Methylobacterium currus: one gene and its partners. The protein of the gene in region 3 interacts with the protein of the main gene of each other region in a pairwise test. Links are inferred from orthologs where the notes say so. Each region holds a gene or a part of one and is shown on either strand. Other genes may lie near its edges.

The links.
Region 1: the proteins of DA075_RS06940 (region 3) and DA075_RS02160 interact in binary tests that used the Escherichia coli proteins (3 or more experiments, as listed by UniProt). The link is inferred for Methylobacterium currus from one-to-one orthologs.
Region 2: the proteins of DA075_RS06940 (region 3) and DA075_RS11225 interact in binary tests that used the Escherichia coli proteins (3 or more experiments, as listed by UniProt). The link is inferred for Methylobacterium currus from one-to-one orthologs.

What each region holds. Positions count from the first base shown.
Region 1 is NZ_CP028843.1:459,234-463,309, reverse strand. Bases 1-2,695 are described here. They hold DA075_RS02160 (P-II family nitrogen regulator), read right to left. Parts: upstream 1,670-2,695; coding sequence 1,331-1,669; downstream 1-1,330. Other genes in these bases: DA075_RS02155 (NAD(P)H-hydrate dehydratase), read left to right, coding at 1,872-2,695; glnA (type I glutamate--ammonia ligase), read right to left, coding at 1-1,213. Outside these bases: more of DA075_RS02155, read left to right, coding at 2,696-3,386; DA075_RS02150 (PleD family two-component system response regulator), read right to left, coding at 3,467-4,076. UniProt on the Escherichia coli protein: P-II indirectly controls the transcription of the glutamine synthetase gene (glnA). P-II prevents NR-II-catalyzed conversion of NR-I to NR-I-phosphate, the transcriptional activator of GlnA. When P-II is uridylylated to P-II-UMP, these events are reversed.
Region 2 is NZ_CP028843.1:2,353,254-2,357,385, reverse strand. Bases 1,329-4,079 are described here. They hold DA075_RS11225 (P-II family nitrogen regulator), read right to left. Parts: upstream 2,998-4,079; coding sequence 2,659-2,997; downstream 1,329-2,658. Other genes in these bases: tesB (acyl-CoA thioesterase II), read right to left, coding at 3,253-4,079; DA075_RS11230 (ammonium transporter), read right to left, coding at 1,329-2,576. In the rest of the region: DA075_RS35900 (hypothetical protein), read left to right, coding at 256-969; more of DA075_RS11230, read right to left, coding at 1,071-1,328; more of tesB, read right to left, coding at 4,080-4,131. UniProt on the Escherichia coli protein: Involved in the regulation of nitrogen metabolism. Regulates the activity of its targets by protein-protein interaction in response to the nitrogen status of the cell.
Region 3 is NZ_CP028843.1:1,511,616-1,515,995, forward strand. The notes cover bases 708-3,706. They hold DA075_RS06940 (two-component system sensor histidine kinase NtrB), read left to right. Parts: upstream 708-1,626; coding sequence 1,627-2,787; downstream 2,788-3,706. Other genes in these bases: dusB (tRNA dihydrouridine synthase DusB), read left to right, coding at 708-1,630; ntrC (nitrogen regulation protein NR(I)), read left to right, coding at 2,792-3,706. In the rest of the region: more of dusB, read left to right, coding at 557-707; more of ntrC, read left to right, coding at 3,707-4,249.

The DNA of each region.
Region 1 (4,076 bases), 1.1 Mb from region 3 along the record:
CCGCCGGGGGCAGGTCGTAGAGGTCCTTGTCCATGGCCGGACCGGGATCGATCTTGTTCACGATGCCGTCGACGCCGGCCATCAGCATGGCGGCGAAGGCGAGGTAGGGGTTCGCCATCGGGTCGGGGAAGCGGACCTCGACGCGCTTGGCCTTCGGCGAGGTCGTCCACGGAATCCGGCACGAGGCCGAGCGGTTGCGGGCCGAATAGGCCAGCAGCACCGGCGCCTCGTAGCCCGGGACCAGCCGCTTGTAGGAGTTGGTCGACGGGTTGGTGAAGGCGTTGAGCGCCTTGGCGTGCTTGATGATGCCGCCGATGTACCACAGGCATTCCTGGGACAGGTCGGCGTACTTGTTGCCGGCGAAGACCGGCTTGCCTTCCTTCCAGATCGACTGGTGGACGTGCATCCCTGAGCCGTTGTCGCCGTAGACCGGCTTCGGCATGAAGGTCGCGGTCTTGCCGTAGCTCTGGGCGACGTTGTGAATGCAGTACTTGTAGATCTGCATATGGTCGGCCATCAGGGTCAGCGTGTCGAACTTCATGCCCAGCTCGTGCTGGGCCGAGGCGACCTCGTGATGGTGCTTCTCGACCTTGACGCCCATCGACTGCATGGCGGCCAGCATCTCGCCGCGCATGTCCTGGGCCGAATCCTGCGGCGGGACCGGGAAGTAGCCGCCCTTGATCTGGACGCGGTGGCCGAGGTTGCCGCCCTCGTACTCGGTCTGGCCGTTGATCGGCAGCTCGACCGAATCGAGCTTGAAGCCGGTATGGTACGGGTCGGCGGAGAAGCGCACGTCGTCGAAGACGAAGAACTCGGCCTCGGGGCCGACGAAGATGGTGTCGCCGATGCCGCTGGCCTTCACGAAGGCCTCGGCCTTCTTGGCGATGCCGCGGGGGTCGCGGCCGTAGGGCTCGCCGGTCGCGGGCTCGAGCACGTCGCAGACGATCGACATGGTCGAGGCCGAGAAGAACGGGTCCATGCAGGCCGTCGCCGGGTCCGGCATCAGCAGCATGTCGGATTCGTTGATCGCCTTCCAGCCGGCGATCGACGAGCCGTCGAACATCGTGCCTTCGGCGAAGATGTCCTCGTCGACCAGCGACACGTCGAAGGTGACGTGCTGCCACTTGCCCCGCGGATCGGTGAAGCGGAAATCGACGTACTTGACGTCGTTTTCCTTGATTTCCTTGAGGACGTCCGTCGCGGTCTTAGACATTCTCGTTTGACCCCTTCCTAGAGCGGCGGCAGGGCCGCCACAAAGCCGCGGTCCTGGATGTCAGGCCGCGGTTTTCGTCGTCGCAGATGAGGGCGGCAGATGATGGCAGGATGCGCGTCAGATCGCGTCCGAGCCGGTCTCGCCCGTGCGGATACGGATCGCTTCCTCGATCGAGGAGACGAAGATCTTGCCGTCCCCGATGCGGCCGGTCTGGGCCGACTTGCGGATCGCCTCGACGGCGCCGTCCACCAGCGTGTCGGGGAGCACGATCTCGAGCTTCACCTTGGGCAGGAAGTCGACCACGTACTCGGCGCCCCGGTAGAGCTCCGTATGGCCCTTCTGGCGGCCGAAGCCCTTGGCCTCGATCACCGTGATGCCCTGGAGGCCGACCTCCTGCAGGGCCTCCTTCACCTCGTCGAGCTTGAAGGGCTTGATGATCGCTTCGATCTTCTTCATGCCGGGCGGGCCTGGTCTGCAACGGTTCCGGCGGCATTCCTAGCATCGCGCCGCGCCGACCGCCACGGGGGATTTCCCCGGACCGGACCGGGAATGCCTAATCGATAAGCAATCTCTGCGCGTTTGTTGCGCAATCCGCCGTTCTCAAGCCCGGTGCCGCGGCAAAGCTGCCGCGCCCGGGCGCTTCTCGGAGTATGATGCGATGGCCGGGACCGAGTTGCTCACCACCGACGAGATGCGGCGGGCGGATGCCGCGGCGATCCAAGCCGGAACGCCGGGCCTGACGCTGATGCGCCGCGCCGGCGCGGCCGTGGCGGAGCGCGCCCGGGCGCTCGCCGGTGACGGCAAGGGCCTCGGCAAAATCCTGGTCCTGTGCGGGCCGGGCAACAACGGCGGCGACGGGTTCGTCGCCGCGACGCGGCTGGCCGAGGCGGGGGTCGCGGTCGAGGTGGCGCTGCTCGGCACGGTCGCGGCTTTGACGGGAGACGCCGCCGCGGCGGCGTCCGAATGGAAGGGCCCGGTGGCTGACGCCGCCGCGGCCGAGCCGGCGGGCTTCGCCCTGGTGATCGACGCGCTGTTCGGGGCGGGCCTGTCCCGCCCGCTCGAGGGCGACGCTGCGGCGCTCGTCGGGCGGGTCAACGGGGCGGGCGTGCCGGTGCTGGCGGTCGACGTGCCCTCGGGCCTCGATGGCGATACCGGAGCCTCCGCCGGTCCGGTCGTCTCCGCCACCGAGACCGTCACCTTCGTCCGGCGCAAGCCCGGCCACCTGCTCCTGCCCGGCCGGCGCCTGTGCGGCCCGGTGACGGTCGCCGGGATCGGCATCCCGGACGCCATCGTGGCGGGGATCAGGCCGAAGGCCCACGTCAACGGCCCGGACCTCTGGGGCGCCGCCTTCCCGCGCCTGGCGGGGGACAGCCACAAATATACCCGCGGCCACGCGGTGGTGCTGTCGGGGCCCGCTCACCGCACCGGCGCGGCGCGGCTCGCCGCCCGCGGCGCCGTGCGGATCGGCGCCGGCCTCGTCACCGTGCTGTCCCCGACCCCGGCTTTGCCCGAGAACGCCGCCCAGCTCACTGCGATCATGCTGCGCCCCTGCGACGGCGCCGACGACCTCGACGACGCGCTCACCGACGAGCGCCTCAACGTGATCGTCGCCGGCCCGGGCCTCGGCACCGGCGCCCCGACCCGCGACCTCGTGCGGGTCGCGACGGAAGCCGGTCGCGGCCTCGTCCTCGACGCGGACGCCCTGACGAGCTTTTCCGGTAAGGCCGACGAGCTCGCGGAGATGATCGCGACGGGCGGGGGCCAGGCGGTCGCGACCCCGCACGAGGGCGAGTTCGCGCGCCTGTTCAAGGGCGTGGCGGCGGTGCCGATGGAGGGCTCGAAGCTCGCTCGGGCGCGGGCGGCCGCGGCCCATCTCGGCGCCGTCGTGGTGCTGAAAGGGGCCGACACGGTGATCGCCGCACCGGACGGCCGCGCCGCCATCAACCCCAACGGCACGCCCTGGCTCGGCACCGCCGGCAGCGGCGACGTGCTGTGCGGCTTCATCGGCGGCCTGCTCGCCCAGGGCATGGCGCCCGCCGAGGCCGCCGCCGCCGCGGTCTGGCTCCACGCCGCGGCCGCGCGCCGGCACGGGCCGGGGCTGATCTCGGAGGACCTGCCGGAGATGATGCCGGGGGTGCTGGGGGAGGTTTTGGCGGGGCTCGCAGCGGCGTGAGAGCCGGTGGGGGGCGTCCGCGCCCCTCGACTCGCGGGGAGGAGGGCCCCCGCCTCATCCGGCACCGAGTGATCGGCCGGTCACGCCGCGACGGCGGCCACCACCCGGTTCCGGCCGGCCTGCTTGGCCTGGTAGAGCGCGAGGTCGGCGCGCTTGAGGATCTGGGCCGGGTCGGCATCCTCCGGCTGGCGGGCGGCGACGCCGATCGAAACCGTGACGTCGATGGCGCCGGTGCCGCGCTGGACCAGGAACGCCGCCGCCTCGATCCGCTCGCGGATGCGCTCGGCGACCTGGCGGGCGGCATCGAGCCCGGTATCGGGCACCACCACCACGATCTCCTCGCCGCCGAAGCGCGCCACCACGTCGATGCCGCGGGTCTGGGCCCGGATGCGGTTGGCGAATTCCTTCAGCACCTCGTCGCCGGCATCGTGGCCGAAACGGTCGTTGATCGACTTGAAGCGGTCGATGTCGAGGATCAGCAGGGCCACCGACCGATCGCGCAAGGACGGCTCGGCGAACAAGCCGCCGAGATAGCTGTCGAGGTAGCGCCGGTTGTGCAGGCCGGTGAGCCCGTCGGTCACCGCGAGGTCCATCGAGGCCTGCACCGATTCGCGCAGCGAGTGCGAGAAGCGCTTGCGCTTCACCTGGGTGCGGACCCGGGCCACGAGTTCGTTGCGGTCGATCGGGCGG
Region 2 (4,132 bases), 840 kb from region 3 along the record:
TGGCTGTTAATAATAAAAAATATCTACAGTGATTTAAAATTTATATTTGGAAAACTCCCTAAAATTACGCGATTCTTTATAATATTGACATTTAAGTCGACAGTTGTTTCTTTTTTGCTGAGCGTGCTCGCGGTTCCAGCCACGGCGACATACGCGATGAGGTTCGGATTTCGCGTTCCGGTCGAAGGAACGGCTTACATACAGTTCGCTATCGGATGCTGGTCCTTTATAAGCTTCGTTGCTTCGATCGCTGTGATGGTGCTGGTCGTCGCTGCGTTCGGCTACTTCAAACTAGGTTACGTAGAAATACAGAATTACGTTAACAATCGCCAGGAGGACATTGATGTAAACCCAAATATCGCACTTACTGCGATCGATATGTTGATATTTGTGTTTAATAGGCCTCTGGCAAGATTCGTTGAAACTATAGGATTTTTCATAAAAGTAACCTTTCATTATATAGCTACAACACTATTTGTTTTTTCTATAGTAGTATATATAATATTATCAAATGGAATATTAGGATTACACTTCAGCGATAACAATATGTACTACTGGAGTATTGGATGCATGTTTTTGGCATCAATATTCTCTTTCGGAGTTTGGTACGCTGCGGCAGAGCGACCATTATGGATGCTCCAGGGCTACCTAACGGCTCCTTTGGCAATTTTGATGGCGGTTGCTCTTTTCTCATATGATACATACGGTTCGCTGCTGAGAGTAATGCGATACGGAGGCGGCATAGAAACAAACATTACGACCGACGGCAAAATTTACAAAAATTCTGAAGAATTAATTGGCAATATGCTTTTACGGTCGAACAGTAGTACGTTCATGCTACTTGACGAAAATATTATCATGGAGATATCAAATTCGAAAATTGCCTCTTATTCTGCAAAATACAACGCAAAATGGCACATGCCTAAATACGGACTCGTAAGTCAGAAAAATTATATTGCAATAGAATGAATTTTTAGACTGAGAAGTGGAGGAGCCCCGACGCATCCGCGTCGGGGCTCCTCCACTTCTCAAGGTGGGCCGGGGCGACGAACGCCCCGGCCCACACGACCTCAGTAGTTGTAAGCCCGCTCGCCGTGATCGGCGAGATCCAGGCCCTCGCGCTCCTCGTCCTGGGTCACGCGCAGGCCGACCACCACGTCGACGATCTTGTAGAGGATCGCCGAGCCGATGCCCGACCACAGGATGGTGAAGCCGACAGCCTTGGCCTGGGACAGGAAGGCCGGGCCGAACTCGTAGGCCGCGGCCACCAGCTCGCCGGGCTTCGTCGCGTAGTCGGGGGCGCCGACGCCGCCCAGCGCCGGGTTGACCAGGATGCCGGTGGCGAGCGCGCCCAGGATGCCGCCGACGCAGTGCACGCCGAAGACGTCGAGGGAGTCGTCGTAGCCGAGCGCGTTCTTGACGGTCGAGCACATCACGAAGCAGACGGCGCCGGCGACGAGGCCGAGCACGATCGAGCCCATCGGGCCGGCGAAGCCGCAGGCCGGGGTGACCGCGACGAGGCCCGCGACCGCGCCCGAGAGCATGCCCAGCAGCGAGGGCTTGCCCTTGGCGGCCCACTCGACGAGGAGCCAGGACAGGCCGGCCGCCGCGGTGGCCACGAAGGTGTTGATCATCGCGAGCGCCGCCGAGCCGTTGGCCTCGAGGTTGGAGCCGGCGTTGAAGCCGAACCAGCCGACCCAGAGCAGCGAGGCGCCGATCATCGTCATGGTGAGCGAGTGCGGGGCGAGCAGGTCGCGGCCGTAGCCGATGCGCTTGCCGATCATCAGGCAGCCGACGATGCCGGCGATGCCCGCGTTGATGTGCACCACGGTGCCGCCGGCGAAGTCGAGGGCGCCCCACTTGAACAGCAGGCCGGCATCGGCGTTGACGGCGTCGAGGGCGTCCTGGGCCGCCTTCTTGGAGGCCTCGTCGGTGGCCGCGGCCAGCGCCTTGGCGGCGTTGCCGACCGCGTCGGGGCCGCCCCAGTACCAGACCATGTGCGCCATCGGGAAGTAGATGAAGATCAGCCACAGCAGGCAGAACAGCAGCAGGGCCGAGAACTTCATGCGCTCCGCGAAGGCGCCGACGATCAGCGCCGGGGTGATCATCGCGAACGTCATCTGGAAGCAGATATATACGTATTCGGGGATGACGACGCCGTTCGAGAAGGTCGCCGCGACCGAGTTGGCGTCGACGCCGCGCAGGAACGCCTTCGAGAAGCCGCCGACGAAATCGTTGAGGCCGCCGCCATTGGTGAAGGCGAGGCTGTAGCCGAAGAACACCCAGACGATGCAGGCGAGGCTGACGATGGCGAAGACCTGGGTCAGCAGCGACAGCATGTTCTTGGTGCGGACGAGGCCGCCGTAGAACAGCGCCAGGCCCGGTACCGACATCATCAGCACCAGCGCGGACGAGATCAGCATCCAGGCGGTGTCGCCCTTGTTGGGCACCGGCGCCGCCGCCGCGGCGGCCGGTGCCGCCTCGACGGTCGGCGTCTGCGCTAGGGACGGCTCCACCAGGACCAGCGCCAGCGCGGCGCCTCCCAGGCCGAGAGCCAGGACGTTGCGAAGCTTCATGGAAGAGGAACTCCCGATGGAATCGAAGGCAATCATGGGAAGGGGCGGCGGGGCACTGCCACGGCCCCGCGCGGGCAGCGCCTCAGAGGGCGTCGACGTCGGTCTCGCCGGTGCGGATGCGCACGGCCTTCTCGAGCGGCATCACGAAGATCTTGCCGTCGCCGATCTGGCCGGTGCGGGCGGCGGCCGCGATGGTGTCGACGACGTTCGAGACGAGGTCGACCGCCACCGCCACCTCGATCTTGAGCTTGGGCAGGAAGCTGACGGCGTACTCGGCCCCGCGATAGATCTCGGTATGCCCCTTCTGCCGGCCGTAGCCCTTCACTTCGGTCACGGTCAGGCCGTGCACGCCGATGCTGGTGAGGGCGTCGCGGACCTCCTCCAGCTTGAACGGCTTGATGATGGCCATGACGATCTTCATGGGACGAGCCCCCTTTCGATTATGGCGTTCTCACGCCCGGACGCGCCGGGGCGAGGCGTGATCCGGCGCCGAGGCGAACCCGTTGGCCCCCGACGCCGGTCTCGACTGCCATCAATCAAGGAACGTGCCACGACGCGTGACCGGACCTACGGACAAGCTGCCCGGTTCCTGGGCCGATTGCGGATATTGAAGCCGATCGGGGCGGCAGTGACGATGAAAAAGACGGCAATTGCCCAATGAGTATGCAGCAGCGGCTCAGGCCTCGTGTTCGGGAGCGACCCGCTTCTCGCGGATCATGCCCTCCTGCGCGACCGAGGCCACGAGGGTGCCGTCGCGGGTGAAGATCAGCCCGCGGGAGAAGCCGCAGCCGCCCGACGCGCTCGGGCTGTCCTGGGCGTAGAGCAGCCATTCGTCGGCCCGGAACGGCCGGTGGAACCACAGGGCGTGGTCGAGGCTCGCCGGCTGGATCTCGCTCTCGAACACCGTGCGGCCGTGCGGGATGAGCGAGGTGTCGAGCAGCGTCATGTCGGAGGCGTAGGCGAGCACCGCCTGGTGAATGGCCGGATCGTCCGGCAGGGGCGAGGTCGCCCGGATCCAGACGTGGAACCGTGGCGGGCCGGGCTGCCGCCCGGCATAGCGCTCGATCTCGACCGGGCGCAGCTCGATCGGCCGCTCGCGCTCGAAATAGGCCCGGACCGGATCGGGCATGCGCGGCATCACCGAGGCCTTGAGCGCGCCTTCGCCGGGCAGGTCCTCCGGCATCGGCACCGCCGGCATCTCGGCCCGGTGGTCGAAGCCCGGCTCCTCGACGTGGTAGGAGGCCGACATCGAGAAGATCGGCCGCCCGTGCTGGATCGCCACCACCCGGCGGGTGGTGAAGCTGCGGCCGTCGCGGATGCGGTCGACCTCGTAGACGATCGGCACCTTCGGGTCGCCGCCGAGCAGGAAATAGGCGTGGAGCGAGTGCGGCCGGCGCTCGGGCGGCACGGTCCGGGTCGCGGCGACGAGGGCCTGGCCGATCACCTGGCCGCCGAAGACCCGCTGCCAGCGATCCTTCGGCGAGCGACCGCGGAAGAGGTTCTGCTCCAGCGTTTCCAGGTCGAGGATGTCGAGGAGGTCGGCGACCGCGCGCAAG
Region 3 (4,380 bases):
GCATGACGCATGACGACACCCCCATCCGCGATCCTCTCAATACAAGGACGTCGCGAGACCCCCTCCCCAGGCGATTCGAAGATCACGCAGGGTGGCGCTTCAGTGTGAAGCGCTGAGAGCCGTGCCGGCAGCGGGACGCTCAGGGTTCAACCCGGGGCCGTCTCCACCTTCACGCCGGATCCTCGATCCCCTGACCCTGTTCCACACGGGAGAGGGGACGCGATCGACCTCGAAATTCGAGATCGATACATAATATCTCTCTGCAATTCATGGATGTGCCATGTCATCGACGGCCGGCGCAGGCAAGCGACAGCCGCCCCTCTGCCCGCGCTCAGCGCTCATCCCGCAGCGCAGCAAAGCCTGGCCGACACCGCTTCCATTCCGCCGCGCGGCCCCGCTATCCTGCCGCGCCCGGGCGAGAGCCGGCGCGGAACGCCACCGCGACACGGGCCACCGGCCCGACGAGGGTCACCCGGCGGTCAATTCGCGGGCAATTCGGGGAACGCCCCCCGAACGCGCTTGCGTCCGAGCCGGTTTTGGCTATTTGCTGTGCACAATGACGACTGACCATTATTTGAGCGCCGCAGCACCGGGGGCCGGGCCGGCAGCGCTGCCAACCGGGCGTCTCGCCGCCGGCGCCCTGCTGGCGCGCGGGGCCCTGCTGGCGCCGCTCTCGGGCGTGACCGACCTGCACATGCGCCGCATCGCCCGCCGGCTCGGCGCCACCGCGACCGTGTCCGAGATGGTGGCGGCGGAGGATTTCGCCCGCGGCACCGAGGAGGCGCGGCTGCGCGCCGAGGGGGAGGGCGTGCTGCCCCATGTGGTGCAGCTCGCCGGCTGCGACCCGCGCTGGATGGCGGAAGGCGCGCGCCTCGCCGAGGCCAACGGGGCCGACGCGATCGACGTCAACATGGGCTGCCCGGCCAAGGCCGTGACCGGCGGACAGGCCGGCTCGGCGCTGATGCGCGACCTCGACCATGCCGAGCGCCTGCTCGCCGCGGTGCGCGAGGCGGTGGCGGTGCCGGTCACCGTCAAGATGCGGCTCGGCTGGGACGACGCCACCCGCAACGCCCCGGACCTCGCCCGGCGGGCCGAACGGCTCGGCTACGCCGCCGTCACGGTGCATGGCCGCACGAGGCAGCAATTCTATACCGGCCGCGCCGACTGGGCGGCGATCCGGGCGGTGCGCGAGGCCGTGACGATCCCGCTCGTCGCCAACGGCGATATCGCCGGCCTCGACGATGCCCGGGCCTGCCTGCGCGAATCCGGCGCCGACGCCGTGATGATCGGCCGGGCGGCGGTCGGGCGGCCCTGGCTCGTCGCCGCCGTGGCGGCGGGGCTCGCCGGGGAGGCTCTCGCGGAGCCCGACGCCGCGGCGCGGGCGGAGCTGGCGGCCGAGCATTACGACGGGCTCATCGCCCTCTACGGCGCCCGGATGGGCGTGCGCCACGCCCGCAAGCACCTGGCGGCCTATGCCGACCATGCCGGGGGGCTCTCTGCCCCCGAGCGGACCCGGCTTCTCACCACCACCGACCCGGACGAGGCCGCGCGGCTCCTGCGGCGCGCCTTCGAGGCACCGGCCGCACGGCCCGAGCAGCAGGCCGCACGGCCTCAGCATCAGGCCGCATGAGGATGAGCGATGCGTCCGCACCCCCTGCCGCCCGCACCCGGAAGGCGTCGCTCATGAGCGCCCCAACGAGCGAGATGATCATCAACGCTCTGCCGCTGCCCGTCCTGACCATCGGCCCGGACGAGCGCATCCTCCAGGTCAACATGGCGGCGGAGCACTTCTTCGACTATTCGCGCCGGATGATGCAGCGCCAGCGCCTGCGCGACATCATCCCGTTCTCCTCGCCGATCATCGCCCTCGTCAACGAGGTGCGGCGGCGCCGGGCCAGCGTCAGCGAGTACAGGGTCGAGCTGGCCTCGCCGCGCACCGGCATCGAGCGCAGCGTCGACGTGTTCGCGACCCATCTCGACGACGACCTCGTGGTGCTGATGCTCCAGGAGCGCACCATCGCCGACAAGATGAACCGCCAGCTCACCCACCGGGGCGCCGCCCGCTCGATGGTGGCGCTCGGCGCGATGCTGGCCCACGAGATCAAGAACCCGCTCGCCGGCATCCGCGGCGCCGCCCAGCTCCTCGAGCAGTCGGCCGCCGAGGACGACCGGCTGCTGACCCGGCTGATCTGCGACGAATCCGACCGGATCGTGCGCATCGTCGAGCGGATGGAATTGTTCGGCGACGAGCGCCCGGTCGAGCGCGGCCCGGTCAACGTCCACGGCGTCCTCGACCAGGTGAAGCGCTCGGCCCAGTCGGGCTTCGCCCGCCACATCCGCTTCGTCGAGAACTACGACCCGTCGCTGCCGCCGGTGCTCGGCAACCGCGACCAGCTGATCCAGGTCATCCTGAATCTCGTCAAGAACGCCGCCGAGGCGATCGGCGCCGACGCGGTCGACGGCGAGATCATCCTCTCGACCGCCTTCCGCACCGGCCTGCGCCTCCAGGTGCCGGGCTCGCGCGAGCGGGTGAGCCTGCCGATCGAAGTGGCGGTGCGCGACAACGGCCCGGGCGTCTCGGCCGAGCTCTTGCCGGACCTGTTCGACCCCTTCGTCACCACCAAGGCGCAAGGGTCGGGCCTCGGCCTGGCGCTCGTCGCCAAGATCGTCGGCGACCATGGCGGCATCGTCGAGTGCGACCCCGCCCCCCGCCGCACCACCTTCCGCGTCCTCCTGCCGATGTCGCACGCCCGCGACGGGCGCGAATCCTCCGCCGAGACCGAGTGAGCGCATGCCGAACGGACACATCATCGTGGCGGACGACGACGCCGCCATCCGCACCGTGCTCAACCAGGCGCTGTCGCGCGCCGGCTACGAGGTCCGCTCGACCGGCAACGCCGCCACCCTGTGGCGCTGGGTGGCGCAGGGCGAGGGCGACCTCGTCATCACCGACGTGGTGATGCCCGACGAGAACGCCTTCGATCTCCTGCCGCGGATCAAGCGGGTGCGGCCGGACCTGCCGATCATCGTGATGAGCGCGCAGAACACCTTCATGACGGCGATCCGCGCCTCCGAGCGCGGCGCCTACGAGTATCTCCCCAAACCCTTCGACCTGAAGGAGCTGACCGCGATCGTCGGCCGCGCCCTGTCGCGCCCGCGCGGCAGCGCGGCGCCCGGCGCCGCGCCCGAGAACGAGGACATTCCCCTCGTCGGCCGCTCCCCGGCGATGCAGGAGATCTACCGCTCGCTCGCCCGGCTGATGCCGACCGACCTGACGGTGATGATCACGGGTGAGTCCGGCACCGGCAAGGAGCTGGTGGCGCGCGCGCTCCACGATTACGGCCGGCGCCGGTCGGGGCCGTTCGTGCCGGTCAACATGGCGGCGATTCCCCGCGACCTGATCGAATCCGAGCTGTTCGGCCACGAGAAGGGGGCCTTCACCGGCGCCACCGCCCGTTCGGCCGGCCGCTTCGAGCAGGCCGAGGGCGGGACGCTGTTCCTCGACGAGATCGGCGACATGCCGATGGAGGCCCAGACCCGGTTGCTTCGCGTCCTCCAGCAGGGCGAGTACACCACCGTCGGCGGCCGCGTGCCGATCAAGACCAATGTCCGCATCATCGCGGCGACGAACAAGGACCTGCGGGTCTCGATCCAGCAGGGCATCTTCCGCGAGGACCTGTTCTTCCGCCTCAACGTCGTGCCGTTGCGCCTGCCGGCGCTGCGCGAGCGCTCCGAGGACGTGCCGGACCTGGTGCGCCACTTCTTCGTGCTGGTCGAGCGCGAGGGCCTGACGCGCAAGCAGCTCGACGGCGACGCGATGGAGAAGCTCAAGCGCTACCGCTGGCCCGGCAACGTGCGCGAACTCGAGAACCTGGTGCGGCGCCTCGCGGCGCTCTACCCGCAGGAGACGATCACCGGCCCGGTGATCGAGGCCGAGCTCGACACCCTGCCGCTGGCCGCCCCCGCGCAGGGGGGAACGGGGCGCAAGGGCGGGACGGAATCCGAGGGCCTGTCGGCGGCGGTGGAGCGGCACCTGTCGGAGTATTTTTCGGGCTACCGGGACACCCTGCCGCCGCCCGGCCTCTATCACCGCATCCTGCGCGAGATCGAGGGCCCGCTGATCGGCGCGGCGCTGGCGGCGACCCGCGGCAACCAGATCCGCGCCGCGGAGCTCCTGGGCGTGAACCGCAACACCCTGCGCAAGAAGGTCCGCGACCTCGACCTCCAGGTCTTTCGCACCCCGCGCTGAGGCGGACGCGTCCGTGGACAAAGGGTCCGTCATCTTGCGGCATTGCGACGCATTGTCCGGCAGGCCAGGGGGCGGGCCAGGATAATCCGGCAAGACCGGAGGGCAGACGGGCCGCCCTGGCCCGTTTTGGT